Regions from separate parts of the Thiomicrorhabdus indica genome, predicted to be linked through region 2. Evidence: riboswitches for the same ligand, from Rfam matches in the RefSeq annotation. Region 2 holds a riboswitch; the other holds the start of a gene.
The links. A riboswitch is a leader RNA that binds a small molecule or an ion and turns the genes downstream of it on or off. The one in region 2 is predicted to bind thiamine pyrophosphate.
Positions count from the first base shown of each region.

Region 1: another riboswitch for thiamine pyrophosphate. It lies ahead of thiC (phosphomethylpyrimidine synthase ThiC); the one in region 2 lies ahead of D9T12_RS04240 (TonB-dependent receptor).

Region 1 is NZ_CP033040.1:1,400,521-1,408,050, reverse strand. Features, by position in the region: gene D9T12_RS05925 (FAD-dependent oxidoreductase) at 1-895, opposite strand, end outside; gene thiC (phosphomethylpyrimidine synthase ThiC) at 898-2,853, opposite strand; TPP riboswitch at 3,026-3,143, opposite strand; gene D9T12_RS05915 (DUF3087 family protein) at 3,264-3,788, shown strand; gene D9T12_RS05910 (sodium-dependent transporter) at 3,815-5,167, opposite strand; gene murB (UDP-N-acetylmuramate dehydrogenase) at 5,221-6,243, shown strand; gene D9T12_RS05900 (mechanosensitive ion channel family protein) at 6,294-7,421, opposite strand; gene nagZ (beta-N-acetylhexosaminidase) at 7,421-7,530, opposite strand, start outside.
Region 2 is NZ_CP033040.1:1,016,166-1,023,695, reverse strand. Features, by position in the region: gene pheS (phenylalanine--tRNA ligase subunit alpha) at 1-608, opposite strand, end outside; gene rplT (50S ribosomal protein L20) at 886-1,242, opposite strand; gene rpmI (50S ribosomal protein L35) at 1,258-1,455, opposite strand; gene infC (translation initiation factor IF-3) at 1,627-2,175, opposite strand; gene thrS (threonine--tRNA ligase) at 2,208-4,151, opposite strand; gene D9T12_RS04245 (HDOD domain-containing protein) at 4,272-5,180, opposite strand; TPP riboswitch at 5,308-5,429, shown strand; gene D9T12_RS04240 (TonB-dependent receptor) at 5,503-7,530, shown strand, end outside.

The DNA of each region.
Region 1 (7,530 bases), 380 kb from region 2:
CTGATTCATTAGATAAAATCTCTGCCTCAGCAAAACCGGAGTGAACCGAAAAACACGCTGATAATAACTCCAGTGTTGAACGAACGGTTGCTTTGCGCTGATCCTCACTTTCCAATTGCGTCGCACCAACCACAAATTCATGATTCGGTTTAGGTGCAATATAAATGGGATAACGTGGATGCATTAATCTTACCGGCCGGTGTAAATTCACATCTGGCGCTCTCAAGCGAATGACTTCACCTCGAACACCACGTAAATCAGCTTGATCAGGCTTGGAACCAAGACCGCGACAATCTAAAATCCAATCAAATGAATTCTTTAAACCGTTGATAGAAACGTTACTCCCATCAATTTGTGCATCAACACCCGTTTGCCAGTTGACTGATTTAGAATTTTGCAAAACCTTTGCTAAGACTTTAAGTAAGTGGCGATTATCCAGCTGTCCTTCATCAGGCAAAAACAACCCAACTTGAAATCTCTGGTTTATCTCGGGTTCTAAGTTAGCAATGCCTTGAGAATCAACCTTTTGAAAATTTCTAGCTTTGAGATTATTTTGCAGATTTTGCAAACTGGATCGATCTTGTTCAAAAGCAAGCAGTAGTGAGCCGTTTTGTTGAAAAAAGACGGATTCAGGTAAATCAGCCAAAATCTCTTTCCAACGCTCCAGACAATATTCACCTAATCGCATGACTCCAATGCTACTTTCTGCCGATTCAGCCAAAGGTGCCAACATCGCTGCGGCTAGGTAAGCCGCGCTTTGTTTTGCATCACCTTGATCTTTGTCATATAAAAACACCTTTGCATGGTCTTTTAGATGATAAGCCATCAAGCGACCTAAAAGCCCTGCGCCTAGAATAGCTATTCTAGGCTCAACGTTTTCTGATATTGCGTGCATCTTTACGCTTCTTTTTTCACCATTTCAGGTTGATAAATTTCGCTACCAGCCTCAATGAACTCTTTAGATTTCTCTTTCATACCAGCTTTAATTTCATCCAGAGTGATTTCAGTAATTTGACCATTTTGAACGGCTGCTTCTTGTTCTGCTGCGTAATCTCGGACTTCTTGCGAAATTTTCATTGAACAGAATTTAGGGCCGCACATTGAACAGAAATGCGCAACTTTTCCAGATTCCTGTGGAATTGTTTCATCATGATATTCACGTGCACGCTCAGGATCTAAACCAAGATTAAACTGATCAACCCAACGGAATTCAAAGCGGGCTTTTGATAAAGCATTATCACGAATCTGCGCACCAGGATGCCCTTTTGCCAAATCCCCTGCATGTGCTGCAATTTTATAGGTCATCAAACCTTCTTTGACATCTTCCTTGTTTGGTAAACCCAAATGCTCTTTTGGTGTTACATAACAGAGCATTGCGCAACCGTACCAACCAATGTTGGCAGCACCGATCCCAGAAGTAATATGGTCATAACCAGGGGCAATATCTGTCGTCAGGGGTCCAAGTGTGTAGAATGGTGCCTCACCACACTCACGCAGCTGTTTATCCATGTTTTCTTTCACCATGTGAAGCGGAACGTGACCCGGCCCCTCAATAATGACCTGAACATCATGTTTCCACGCAATTTGCGTTAATTCACCTAAAGTTTCTAGTTCAGCAAATTGTGCTTCATCATTCGCATCGGCAATTGATCCTGGACGTAAACCATCTCCTAGCGAAAAAGAAACATCATAGGTTTTCATAATTTCACAAATTTCTTCAAAGTGGGTATACAAAAAACTTTCCTGGTGGTGTGCCAAACACCATTTGGCCATAATTGACCCACCACGCGATACAATTCCCGTGACGCGTTTTGCAGTCATTGGAATATAACGCAGTAAGACACCCGCATGAATTGTGAAGTAATCCACGCCCTGCTCAGCTTGTTCAATCAATGTGTCACGAAAAATTTCCCATGTAAGGTCTTCAGCGATTCCATTTACTTTTTCAAGAGCTTGATAGATTGGAACGGTTCCAATTGGTACAGGTGAATTACGCATAATCCACTCACGAGTTTCGTGAATATTGCGGCCAGTAGACAAATCCATTACCGTATCTGCCCCCCATTTTGCCGCCCAAACAAGTTTTTCAACTTCTTCAGGAATCGAAGAACCAACTGATGAATTACCGATATTGGCATTTACTTTGATTAAAAAATTACGGCCAATTATCATAGGCTCGGATTCAGGATGATTGATATTGCATGGAATGACTGCTCGGCCACGCGCGACTTCTTCACGCACAAATTCGGGAGTAATATCTTGAGGAATAGACGCTCCAAATGACTCGCCAGCATGCTGTTGTGTAATCATTTCATCACGAATTTCAGCACGTTTCATGTTCTCACGAATCGCAATGTATTCCATCTCAGGGGTAATAATGCCTTGGCGAGCATAATGCATTTGCGTAACATTTTTACCAGCGATAGCCCGACGAACCGTTGGCAATTTTTCAAACCGTATAGCGTCAACACCTTCATTAGCCAAACGCTCTTGAGCAAATTTTGAAGTCACAGAGTCTAATACTTCTGTATCTCCACGCGATTCGATCCACGCTTCACGTAATTTCGGAAGACCTTTGTAAACATCTACTTCAATATTTGGATCCGTGTAAGGCCCAGAGGTATCGTAAACATGCACAGGCTCGTTTTTTTCCGTAATAGGGTTATCTTCTGGACCTGAAACATAGGTATCACTTAATGTGATCTTACGCATTCCGACTTTTATGTCGTGTAATTTTCCCGGAACATAGACCTTTTCAGAATTAGGGAAAGATTGCCCAGATACATTTTTAATAAATGCTTCTGCTGCGGCTCGACGTTCACGACGATCTGTCGCTTTGTGGTTTTGGCTCATTTTGCTAAATCCTTAGTTATAGATAAGGAAGGCAAACGCGAGATGCTAATAAACATTAGCAAAGAGACATGAGAAAAAATAGTTGAATTAGCAAGGCGCTACATGAAAATAAGACAAAAGGAAAAGATAGATAGAAATCTACAATTTCGACGCGTACTTAAGTCAAGTAAACGCCAGAGTTGCTATTGTTCCCTACACCGGCCTTAACCAGATCAGGTTCAACGGATCCCGCTTTCGCGATCTCAGCCTCGGTGAGAAATCTCAACCGTTTGGCACTCCGACAATTAAGTATGATAGAAAGTATAGTAAGAATTTAACCAGATGCAAGTCTATTTATCAGGTAGTTTGTCGAAAAGCCCACTAAAAATTCAGTAAAATCTTGCACCAAACTACCTATATGGAGATGAACAATGTTTAAAATTCAAGAGATTGATCCTGCAACCTATCGCAAAAAAACTCGCAATGTCACGCTTTCAATGATGGCCATTTTTATTGTTATAGGATTCATCACAGCCACTCTAACGGTTGAGTATTTAGGGCCTTATTCAAATAATCATTTAGTTTTGAACTTTATAGGCGCATTTATCGGACTGTTGATTACTGCGTGGATTATGAAAAAGTTCTTTGCAGATAAGCCTTTCATGCAAGAAGCTGTGTATGGTTGGAAACTCAAACGAAACTTAATGTATGTCACAAATCGTTTAGCGAATATTCAATCCGCAGCAAAGGTTGGCGATCAAAAGGCAGTGAAGATTTTACGCTTTTATCATCTGGGGTTGACGCAGATGCACAAACTTGAGCAAAACAGCTCTGCATTAATCGATATGAAAGTGGAAAAAGAGCAACTTGAAAAACAAATGACAGAACTTGGGTTAGAACTAAATCAAACTGAATTCGATCCAGCTTGGACTAATGACTACAAAGAGAGTCATTGAGCACTTCTCCAACGATTTCGATTCCATTAGATTAAATTGTAAATAAAGACAATCATTACTAGTACAGGGACGATCCATCTTAAGGTGACGCGATACTGATTTAAAGTACGTTCCTGTAAACCCAACTCACCTTTTAGTTTCTCTTTCGAAAGTACCCAGCCAACAAAAATTGCCATAAAGAATCCACCGGCCGGTAACATTATATTTGCCGTTAGAAAGTCTAGACTGTCAAAGAAAGTTTTGTCTGAAAATAGATAAATATCAGACCAAGTATTAAAAGACAAAACGGTCCCAATTCCTAACACCCAAGTGACAAACCCAAATCCCCAGGCCGCTTTATTACGTTGAATTCCCCAGTTTTGTTCAAACCAACTGACAGCAGGTTCAATTAAAGAAATAGCTGAACTCAGCGCCGCCAAAACAACCAAACCAAAAAAAAGTGTGCCAAAAAACCAACCACCCCACATTTCACTGAAGGCCACTGGTAACGTTTGGAATAACAAGCCCGGTCCCGAAGCTGCATCTAAATTATTACCGAAGACAATTGAGAAAATAATCACCCCTGCTAACAGGGCAATGGCTGTATCAGCAACAGCAATCCAAATTGATGCTTTAACGATTGAGCTTTGTTGGTTTAAATAAGAGCCATACACCATCATGACACCCAATCCCAGACTCAAAGTAAAAAACGCATGTCCCATTGCAACCAGAACCGCTTCAGCGGTTAATTTCGAAAAATCTGGCTGAAACAAAAAGGTAACGCTTTCTTCAAACCCTCTTGAAGCCACCACATACCCCAATAAAATTAACAAAATCGCAAATAAAGCTGGCATTAAAATATTGATGGCTTTCTCTAAACCATTTTTAACACCTCTAGAGACAATCCAAACGGCCAGCAAACTAAAAGCCGTATGCCAAAATAACAGTTGCCATGGTGAACTCAGCAAGGCTGAAAAATCCCCCTGAATGGTTGCCACATCTTGAGAAATAAAATTTCCTTGAAGACTTGAAACAAAATAAGCACCAGACCAACCTGCAATGACGGAATAGAAAGACAAGATAAAACCAGCGGCTAAAACCCCATTTAACCCAAGTAATGACCAAAGCTTTGAAGCCTTATTTTCTCGAGCTAAATTCGCCATACCTTGTACAGGATTCGCCTGTCCTGCTCGTCCTAAGGTAATTTCAGCAATTAAAAGCGGCAAGCCAACCAACAGCACACAAAAAAGATAAACCAACAAAAAAGCTGACCCCCCATATTCACCAGTGATATAAGGGAATTTCCAGAGATTTCCCAGTCCTACTGCGGAGCCAATCCCCGCAAGGATAAAAATTGACTGGGAAGACCAAGTTTCTTTTGAAAGTTTTAGCTGGCTCAAAGCGTTTCCTTTATAATTGGTGAAACAATCAAAAATTTATTATACACAAGCCCATGCATATCCAGGCCAACTACTCTTTATTGAAACATAACACTTTTCATATACAGTCGAAAACTCAATATTATGCTGAAGTCAGCCGTCAAAGCGACATTCTCACATTGAGATCGGATCTTAAGTTGGCATCACTACCTTGGAGGATAATTGGCGGCGGCAGTAACTTGCTCTTCACTGAAAACTTCAATGGTGTCACCGTTTGCTGTACCTTCAATAAAATCAAAATCATGCAGGAAGATAACGATGATGTATGGATTTCGGTCGGTGCAGGCGTCGCTTGGATTGACTTGGTTCGTTACACCGTGGCTCAAGGTTGGTGGGGGCTTGAGAATCTCGCTCTCATCCCTGGAACTGTTGGTGCTGCACCGGTTCAAAACATTGGCGCTTATGGTGCAGAAGCTCGAGACACGATTACCCGAGTACAAACATTAGACTTATTCGATGGTCAACGCCGAGAATTTCGCAACAGCGAATGTAATTTCGATTATCGCACCAGTATTTTCAAAGAAGAATTTAGTAATCGACTCTTAGTACACCGTGTTACTTTCCGTTTGAAAAAACTTACAGCAGGCCATGCAAACCTATTCTATGAACCTTTGAAAAATGCCGTCGCTAGTTACGAAAAAGAAGAACTTACGCCGCAAATTATTTGTGACACCGTTGAGAGAATTCGTCGGAATCGACTGCCTGATCCAAACAAAAATGGAAATGCCGGTTCTTTCTTTAAAAACCCTGTTGTCGATCAAGAATACTTTGAAAAACTCACAGAAGATTTTCCTGACATGCCTCATCATAGAATGGTGAACGGATGCTACAAAATTCCAGCTGCTTGGCTTATTGAAGAGGCTGGTTGGAAAGGGAAATCGATACGACAAGCTGGGGTTTGTGATATTCACGCTTTAGTATTGGTGAATCTTGGCGGTGCAACCGGTTGTGATATAAAGAACCTTTCGCAAGCCATCCAAGAAGAGGTAAACCATAAATTTGGGATTCACCTAGAACCTGAAGTGTTAATTTGGTAAAACTGAATACCAGCCAGTTAAAGCTTACCGGCCGGTAAGTTTATTTTTTCCTATTTCGGTATGGAGTCCGATGCCTCTAAATTCGTGGAAGAGTTTTCATTAAACATATGCAACGTGCGTGTCGGAAAGGCAATCTCTGCCCCATAACTCGCGATTACATCGCTAATTTTCAAAAATACATCTTGCTTAATCTCATGATACTCAACCCAATTTGTGGTTTTGGTAAAGGTATAGACCATAAAATCAATAGAAGACGCATTAAACGCATTAAAATTAACAATCAACGTTTGCTCCTGATCAATTTCAGGATGTTCTTGTAGCATCTGTTTAACATCTGCCACCACTTGAGGCATTACATGAATATCGCTGTATCGAATGCCAATATGCTCATAAATTCGGCGATTTGTCATTCTCGTGGGGGTTTCAATGGCGATGGTTGCAAAAATTCCATTAGGGATGTACAGCGGTCGTTTATCGAAGGTGCGAACTGTCGTCATACGCCAGCCAATCTTTTCAACGACTCCCTCAATCTGTTTATCTGGTGAACGAATCCATTCACCAACTGTAAAGGGTTTGTCCAAGTAAATCATTAAACCACCAAGAATATTCCCAAGAAGGTCTTTTGCCGCAAAACCAACCGCGATACCACCGATCCCACCAAATGCTAACAGCCCTGTCAAACTGACACCAAATGCATTAAGGAAGAACAACCCAGTCAAAACAAACGCTAGCAATTTAATAATCTTTGCAAGTGCCTCAACGGTCACCTCATCAAAACGATCATCCACACGAGCATAAGCTTTAAGATGCAATTCAAGTCGTTGCACCAATCGAATCACAAACCAACCGACAGACAAAGTTAAGATTGTGGATTTAAACGATTGAATAATTGGAATTAAATCAACATAGATATTGAGTCTATAAATAAGGGTTGTTAATGCTAGAACAGTACCTGTCACCCAAATAAAGAAAGAAACGGGTGCACGAGAAGCATCAACAAAACTGTCCAACCAAACTTTATGACGCTTCAAAAGTTGATAATGTAAAGTCTTTAAAAAGCGTCTAGAAATTAGGTCGATAACGGATGTCGCTAACAGGATTGCAGAAATCATTAGAATCCATACTTGCCCACCGAATAAGGTGACTAAATCGGCCCAAAGCCCTACTAACCATTCCATTAAAGTAATGCCTCTTGAATCTCTTGATAATTAAACACTCGATTCACCGCTTGCACCGCTGATTGCCAAACCGGATCTAAATGAAGTTTTTCCATTGTAAATTTGCCAT
Region 2 (7,530 bases):
TGGGTTTGATCAGAATCACAACGGTAAACACGCCCTGGAGCGATAATCCGCATAGGTGCCTCTTTATTTTCCATCGTACGAATTTGCACACCAGAGGTATGCGTACGCAAAACCGTTTTTTCGTTAATGTAAAACGTATCATGCATCGCACGGGCTGGATGTGTTTCAGGAATATTCAGAGCTTCAAAGTTGTGCCAATCATCTTCGATTTCAGGACCTTGCTCAACATCAAATCCCGCTTTAGAGAAAAGCGTTTCAATACGATTGAGCGTGCGCGTTACAGGATGTAAGGAACCCAAATCAACATCTCGTCCCGGAAGCGTGACATCAATAGTTTCCTCTGCAAGCTTTTGCTGTAATTTAGCATTATCTAATTCGCGTTTTTTTTCATTCATCAAACCTTGAACAAGTTGCTTCGCCTCATTAATAACTTGCCCCGCTTTTGGCCGCTCTTCTTTCGAAAGCTTACCAAGCGTTTTCATCATGTCAGTAAAAGCACCCTTCTTACCGAAAAATTGCACACGAATTTCATCCAATTTCTGAAGATCATTGACGTTTTCCAACGCCGATTTTGCATCAGAAATAATGGTTTGCAGCTGTTCTTGCATGATTTTTTGAATCCCACTATTTTTTATAAATACAGTAAACAACAAAACTCTATGCCTAATGATTTGTTCACCGGCCAGTAAAGTTTTCTTATTTCTTGCATGAATAACTAAAAGACTAAGTCTTTGAAAGGGTTGTAGATTTTACAGAATTAGCCAGTTTTTTGGGAACTTTTTCCAAGTAAATTCTGACTTTATTCTTTCGATTTATTCTAGACAAAAAAATAGGGAGACCACTCAAGGTAGACTCCCTATCTTTTTTTGACTAAAACTTAATAAATTAAGCTAAAGCTGCTTTTGCTTTCTCAGCAATTGCACTGAATGCTGGCATATCATGTACAGCAATATCTGCTAGTACTTTACGATCAACTTCAATACCTGCTTTTGAAACACCGTTGATGAAACGGCTATAAGTCATTCCATTCATACGAGCTGCCGCATTGATACGTGCAATCCATAAACGACGGAATTGACGCTTACGCTGACGACGGTCACGGTAAGCATATTGACCTGCTTTAATCACCGCTTGACGAGCAACACGGAAGACTTTACGACGCGCGCCGTAATAACCTTTTGCTTGTTTCAATACTTTGTTATGACGACGACGTGCGATTACGCCTCTTTTAACTCTTGCCATGCTTTATCTCCTCAATTAAGCGTAAGGTAGCATACGGCGAACCATTGCTACATCATTGTCGTGAATCATAGAACCAGAACGTAACTGGCGCTTACGCTTAGTCGATTTCTTCGTCAAAATATGACGAAGGTGAGACTGTTTGCACTTAAAACGGCCTGAGCCTGTTTTTTTGAAACGCTTACGAGCGCTGCTGTTAGATTTCATCTTAGGCATGAAATAAACTCCGCATTTAAGCCTGTTCTTTGAGATTACGCCCATTGAACGACTTGATTTCAGTTTTAATAGTGTAAAACACTATCTCTTAGGGACAACAAACAGCACTGAGGGAGCTGCACCAGAAATCTATATACAATAGACCCCGATTGTTGTAGTTAGACTAATAAATTAGCCTTTTTTGATTGGAGCGACCATCATTTGCATTTGACGACCTTCCATCTTCGGCATCTGCTCAACAGTACCGATTTCCGTAATATCGTCGCGAACGCGCTCCAACATCTTCAATCCCAGTTCCTTATGGGTAATTTCACGACCACGGAACCAAATGGTTACCTTGACTCGATCCCCTTTCTCTAGGAATTTCACCAGGTTGCGTAGTTTGACCTGATAATCTCCCTCCTCAGTTCCTGGGCGAAACTTAACTTCTTTCAGCTGGACTTGTTTCTGCTTTTTCTTTGCTTCATGCGCTTTTTTCTGCTGCTGATACAAATACTTACCATAGTCCATGACTTTACAAACCGGAGGGTTTGCCTTGGCGGTGATTTCAACAAGATCTAAACCGGCATCTTGCGCGGCTGCCATAGCTTCCTTAATAGAAACAATCCCTAGCTGCTCACCATCTGCAGCAATCAGGCGTACTTCAGGTGACGTAATTGCCTTATTAATTCTGTCTTTTGGTGCTTCAGGTTGTTGTGGTCTGCCTCGACCTCTTCGAATTGCGATAGCAATATCCTCCAGTTTATTTCAAATTAATTTTGTGCATCGGTAGAATCTAGTACACGACCTAGATTCGATACATCATCCAACAGCAGTTTTGTTACCTGCTCAATATCGAATGATCCTAAATTCTTACCGCCACGAGCGCGAACATTTACTGCGCCATTTTCCATCTCTTGGTCTCCGACCACAAAAATATATGGCACGCGCTGCATAGTGTGCTCGCGAATTTTAAACCCAACCTTCTCATTTCTCAAGTCTGTTTCGACTCTAAAGCCCTGTTTTTTCAGATTTTTCGCAAAATCTTGCACATATTCATTGTGAACGTCAGAAATTGACGCAATAACCACTTGTGTTGGCGCTAACCATGTTGGGAATTTCCCTTCGTAATGTTCGACCAAAATCCCAACAAAACGTTCAAGAGATCCTAAGATTGCACGGTGAATCATAACAGGGTGTTGTTTCTCGTTATTGGAATCAACATAAACCGCATCTAAGCGTTCAGCCTGGGTCATTGAGAAATCCAACTGAATGGTTCCACACTGCCAAACACGACCAATACAATCTTTTAATTGGAACTCAATCTTCGGACCATAAAACGCACCTTCTCCAGGCTGAAGCGCATATTCAAGACCAGCATCTTTTAATGTTTCCTCAAGCGCCGCTTCTGCCAAGTCCCAAACATCATCAGAGCCAACACGTTTTTCTGGACGGGTTGAGAACTTAACCGCGATATTATCGAAACCAAAATCCGCATAGGTTTCATAAACCAAATCGATACACCCTTGAACTTCAGCCTTGATTTGTTCTGGGGTACAGAAAATATGTGCATCATCCTGAGTAAAGGAACGAACACGCATTAAACCATGTAGCGTTCCAGAAGGCTCATTACGGTGAACCGTTCCAAATTCTGCAATACGAACTGGCAAATCTCGGTAAGAATGCAAATGCTGATTGTAAACCTGAATATGACCCGGACAGTTCATTGGCTTCACCGCATAATCACGGTTATCCGTTTCTGTGGTGAACATATTATCTTTGAACTTATCCCAGTGGCCGGATTTTTCCCAAAGAGAGCGATCCATAATGAATGGCGTACGAATCTCATCGTAGTCATTAGCAACCAGCTGTCCGCGCATATATTCTTCCACAACACGATACAAAGTGGTTCCTTTCGGATGCCAGAACGCCATACCAGGAGCAAGTTCATCAACATGGAATAAATCCAAAGTTTTACCCAGTTTACGATGGTCACGCTTTTCCGCCTCTTCCATCATTTTCAAATAGTCTTTTAGCGCACCTTTATCAGGGAAAGCCACACCATAAATACGTTGCAACATTTTATTATCTGAATTGCCACGCCAGTATGCCCCTGCCACATGCGTTAATTTAAACGCTTTGGTGAATGACATATTTGGCACGTGTGGCCCAACACACATATCCACATATTCTTCGTGAAAGTAGAAACCAAACTCGGTTTCGTTTGGCAAATCACGGATTAATTCAAGCTTGTACTCTTCACCACGTTCTTGGAATGTTTTGATCGCTTCAAAACGTGGTAGCATTTTCTTAACAACTGGATATTTGGTCTTCGCAAGCTCTTGCATACGCTTTTCGATTTTCTTCAAATCTTCCGGCGTGATTTTGTAATCCATATCAATGTCATAATAAAAACCGTTATCAATCACCGGTCCAATCGCCATTTTAACATCTGGATAAAGCTGCTTAAGCGCATGGCCTAAAAGGTGAGCGCAAGAATGGCGCATGATATGAACGCCGTCTTCATCTTTCATTGTCACAATTTCTAACGTCGCATCTTCAGTGATTAAATCGCAAGCGTCTTTTAACTGACCATTCACTCGGCCGGCAATCGTCGCTTTAGCAAGTCCACTACCGATACTTTCGGCAACTTGCATGACAGATACAGCTTGGTCGAACTCTTTCTTCGACCCATCAGGTAACGTGACAATAGGCATGAAACTTCTCTCGTGTAAATTTTTAAGAACGCGAAATTTTAACAGCATTCAGACTTGTCGGCTAGACAATTAAGAAAAGTTTTATCAATGAAAATTCAAAGAAAATAGAACTTAATACGATTAGTCCTGTGGATTGGCTGGATACGCTTTTTCATATTCTGCTTCAGCAGCTTGAATTTCGGCATCAAAGACCTCTATAGACATACCAAAGAAATCAAGTGCTTTTTGAAACTTTGAATCCTCTAAATCCCAGTAAGTGCTTGGCACCTCACCAATCCCATTATCATGCCCCAATCGGAACACCCCCATCTCAGCGAGATAGGTTAGGTTGGCATAAGGCTGAAATTCTTCACGCGCTTTTTCAGGAATATGGTGATAAGCCACCCCCATAACAACTTCATTTGAAAACTTCCACAATTGTAGCAGTCGAGCACTCATCAAGGCATGATAGGTGCCATAGGTTTTATTTTCGACAACAGGCAGTACCGTGATGTCATAATCAATTGCTTTTAGGACTTCTTGATATTTTTCGCGACTTTCTAAAGCCAACAGATAAATACCTAAATCACGCATTAATCCACACAAAAACGCATCACTTGGATTAAGGTTCAATTTTTTAGACAAAAGTTGAGCAATAAACGCCGCCATCACGGCATGTTTCATAAACAAGTCGACACTAAATGGAGGTTTACGGTGAAAGGTTTCTCTATAAGAAATGGTATGTGCAAGCAGTCGTACATCGTCTAATCCGATGCGAACCACTGCTTCCGATAAATCAGTTACCGCCTCACCCAGAGAATATTTAGCGGTGTTCGACATAAAGATAATACCGGCCGTAAGCCGTGCATCAAGCGTAATCACTTTGACAATTTCAGAAACATCGTGACTCGTATCATCAGCCAACATTTTTTCAAGTTTCATTAACGCTTGAGGCATCCTTGGAAGATCACCAAGTTCTGCTAGGTGTTCAACCATCTCCTTACTCACTTGGGAAGTGGATGAAGCGGAATGACTTGTATTCTCTGACATATAGATTCTCTAGTCGTTAATGAATTAAGTTTTACTAAAAATAAATGAGTTATATTTTAAGCTGATTTTTATGACGTTTTTCGTTAAAATCCCGAAACTTAAATAAAAACTGATCACAAACATATTTCAGCTAACCTAGGGGAGGCCATCAAAACCATGTGTTTTGAGCCTGAGAATTCGAAATGTTTCGAAAAACCCTTATTACCTGATCCAGATAATACTGGCGTAGGGAAGGAAAAAAACACAATATGTTTATTTACCGGCCGGTAAATAAACAATGAACTCCTCTCTCTTGCCCTATTTCCAATGGGGAAAATTGACTATGAAAACTCAACTAAAGCCGCTTTCTTTGGCCATTATTTTAATGAGCCAACCAGCATTCGCGACTGAATTAAAAACCATTAACATTAACGCGGATCTTCGAGGAACCAATGAACAAGAAATGCCGACAAGCATATCGGTAAAAACGCAGAAAGAACTTCAAGACGAAGGTGCTAGTCACTTTGACGATGTGCTTTTAAAAACCCCAAATGTGAATTATTCAGGTCAATCGTCTCGAGCTCGTCATATTCAAATTCGAGGCATAGGGGAGCGAGATGAATATACAGGAGCACCCAATTCGAGCGTTGGATTTGCCATTGACGACATTGACTATAGCGGCATTGGAATGGCGGCCAGCACATTTGACATTCAACAAATTGAAGTATTACGCGGCCCTCAAAACACTCGTTATGGTCAAAGTGCCATTGCTGGGCTCATTAATGTCAAAAGCAATGAGCCTACCGAATATCGCGAATCCATGATTGAGGCGACGGCTGGGCAAGATAGCCTGACAGAACTCGGAATTATGACTTCAGGTCCCTTTTCGTCAGCTGAAAAATCGCCACAGTACCGCATTGCAATATTTAAACACGACAGCGACGGCTTCCGAGACAATAAAACACTCAACCGTTCAGATACAAATGGTCGCGATGAATTAACCGCAAGAGCAAAGCTGCGCTTCTTTCCTAGTGATGACACAACGGTTGATGTCACACTTTTGCATGCCGATTTAGACAATGGTTATGATGCATGGTCAAGAGATAACTCTTTTACCAACCTATCTAATGAGCCTGGTCAAGACACATTACTTTCAAACGCTTTTTCTGCAAAAGTGACACATCAACTCAATAGCAATCGAACTTTACAAAGTATTACCTCTTTTTCTGACAATGAACTTCGGTATGCCTACGACACGGATTGGAAAGCGGATGATACAACTTACCGAGGTTTATTTGATAATCAACAAGACCGCCAAAACTTTAGCCAAGACATTCGAGTCATTGACAAAAACTGGCTGATTGGTGCTTATTTCTCAAAAATGGATGAGAAAAATACACGGTATGAACGGTATGACTACCCAAGCTGGGGAGATAACTATCAAACCGATGCAAATAGTGATTACGTGCTGAAAAAAGCCTCTATTTACGGGCAATACGACTTGGCATTTAGTGAAAAAGCAACCGTTGCGCTTTCTGCACGCTTAGAACGAAATTGGAAAGATTTCGACTTAAATACTCAGCTAAGTGGTTTTGATACCTCTTATGGCGGAGGTGCTTACGATTACTCAAACCCTGAATCGAGTTCCCCCACTGAAAACCTCTGGGGGGGTTCAATCATCTACTCATATAAATACAATCAAAAACATACGGCTTTTACAGGGGTAACGCGCGGCTATAAAATGGGCGGTTTCAATACCAACCTGACAGAATCAAGCATTGAGAGCGGAGCCTATGACTCTGAAACACTCTATAACTATGAAATCGGTTTGAAATCCAACTACTTAGACGGTAACTTAAAAACCTCTACAAACCTGTTTTACATGGACCGTAAAAACCCACAATTTGATGGCTACGGATATGAATCAAGCTATGCACACTGGGTGTACTTCACAGAAAACTTTGAATCCGCAAACGCCTATGGTTTAGAAGCTGAATTTGATTGGCGCGTAAATACCACTTGGAATCTATTTGGTGCCGTATCGGTCATGAAAACCGACATTTCAGGAACGCCGACTTTTGCAAACTTTACATTGGATGACAGAGAATATGCTCACGCCCCCTCTTACCAATACAACTTTGGCGCAAAATATCGTAGTGCATCCGGACTTTATTTGATGGCCGACATCACCGGCATGGATGCTTTTTATTTCGACAATGTTCATGACTTTAAGTCTGATTCTTACACTTTAGTCAACGCAAGAATTGGTTATGAACAAGAAAACTACGAAGTCTATCTATGGGGGAAAAACATCACCGATGAGACTTACGCAACCCGCGGTTTCCAATTTGACCACTTCGATGGTGATGGC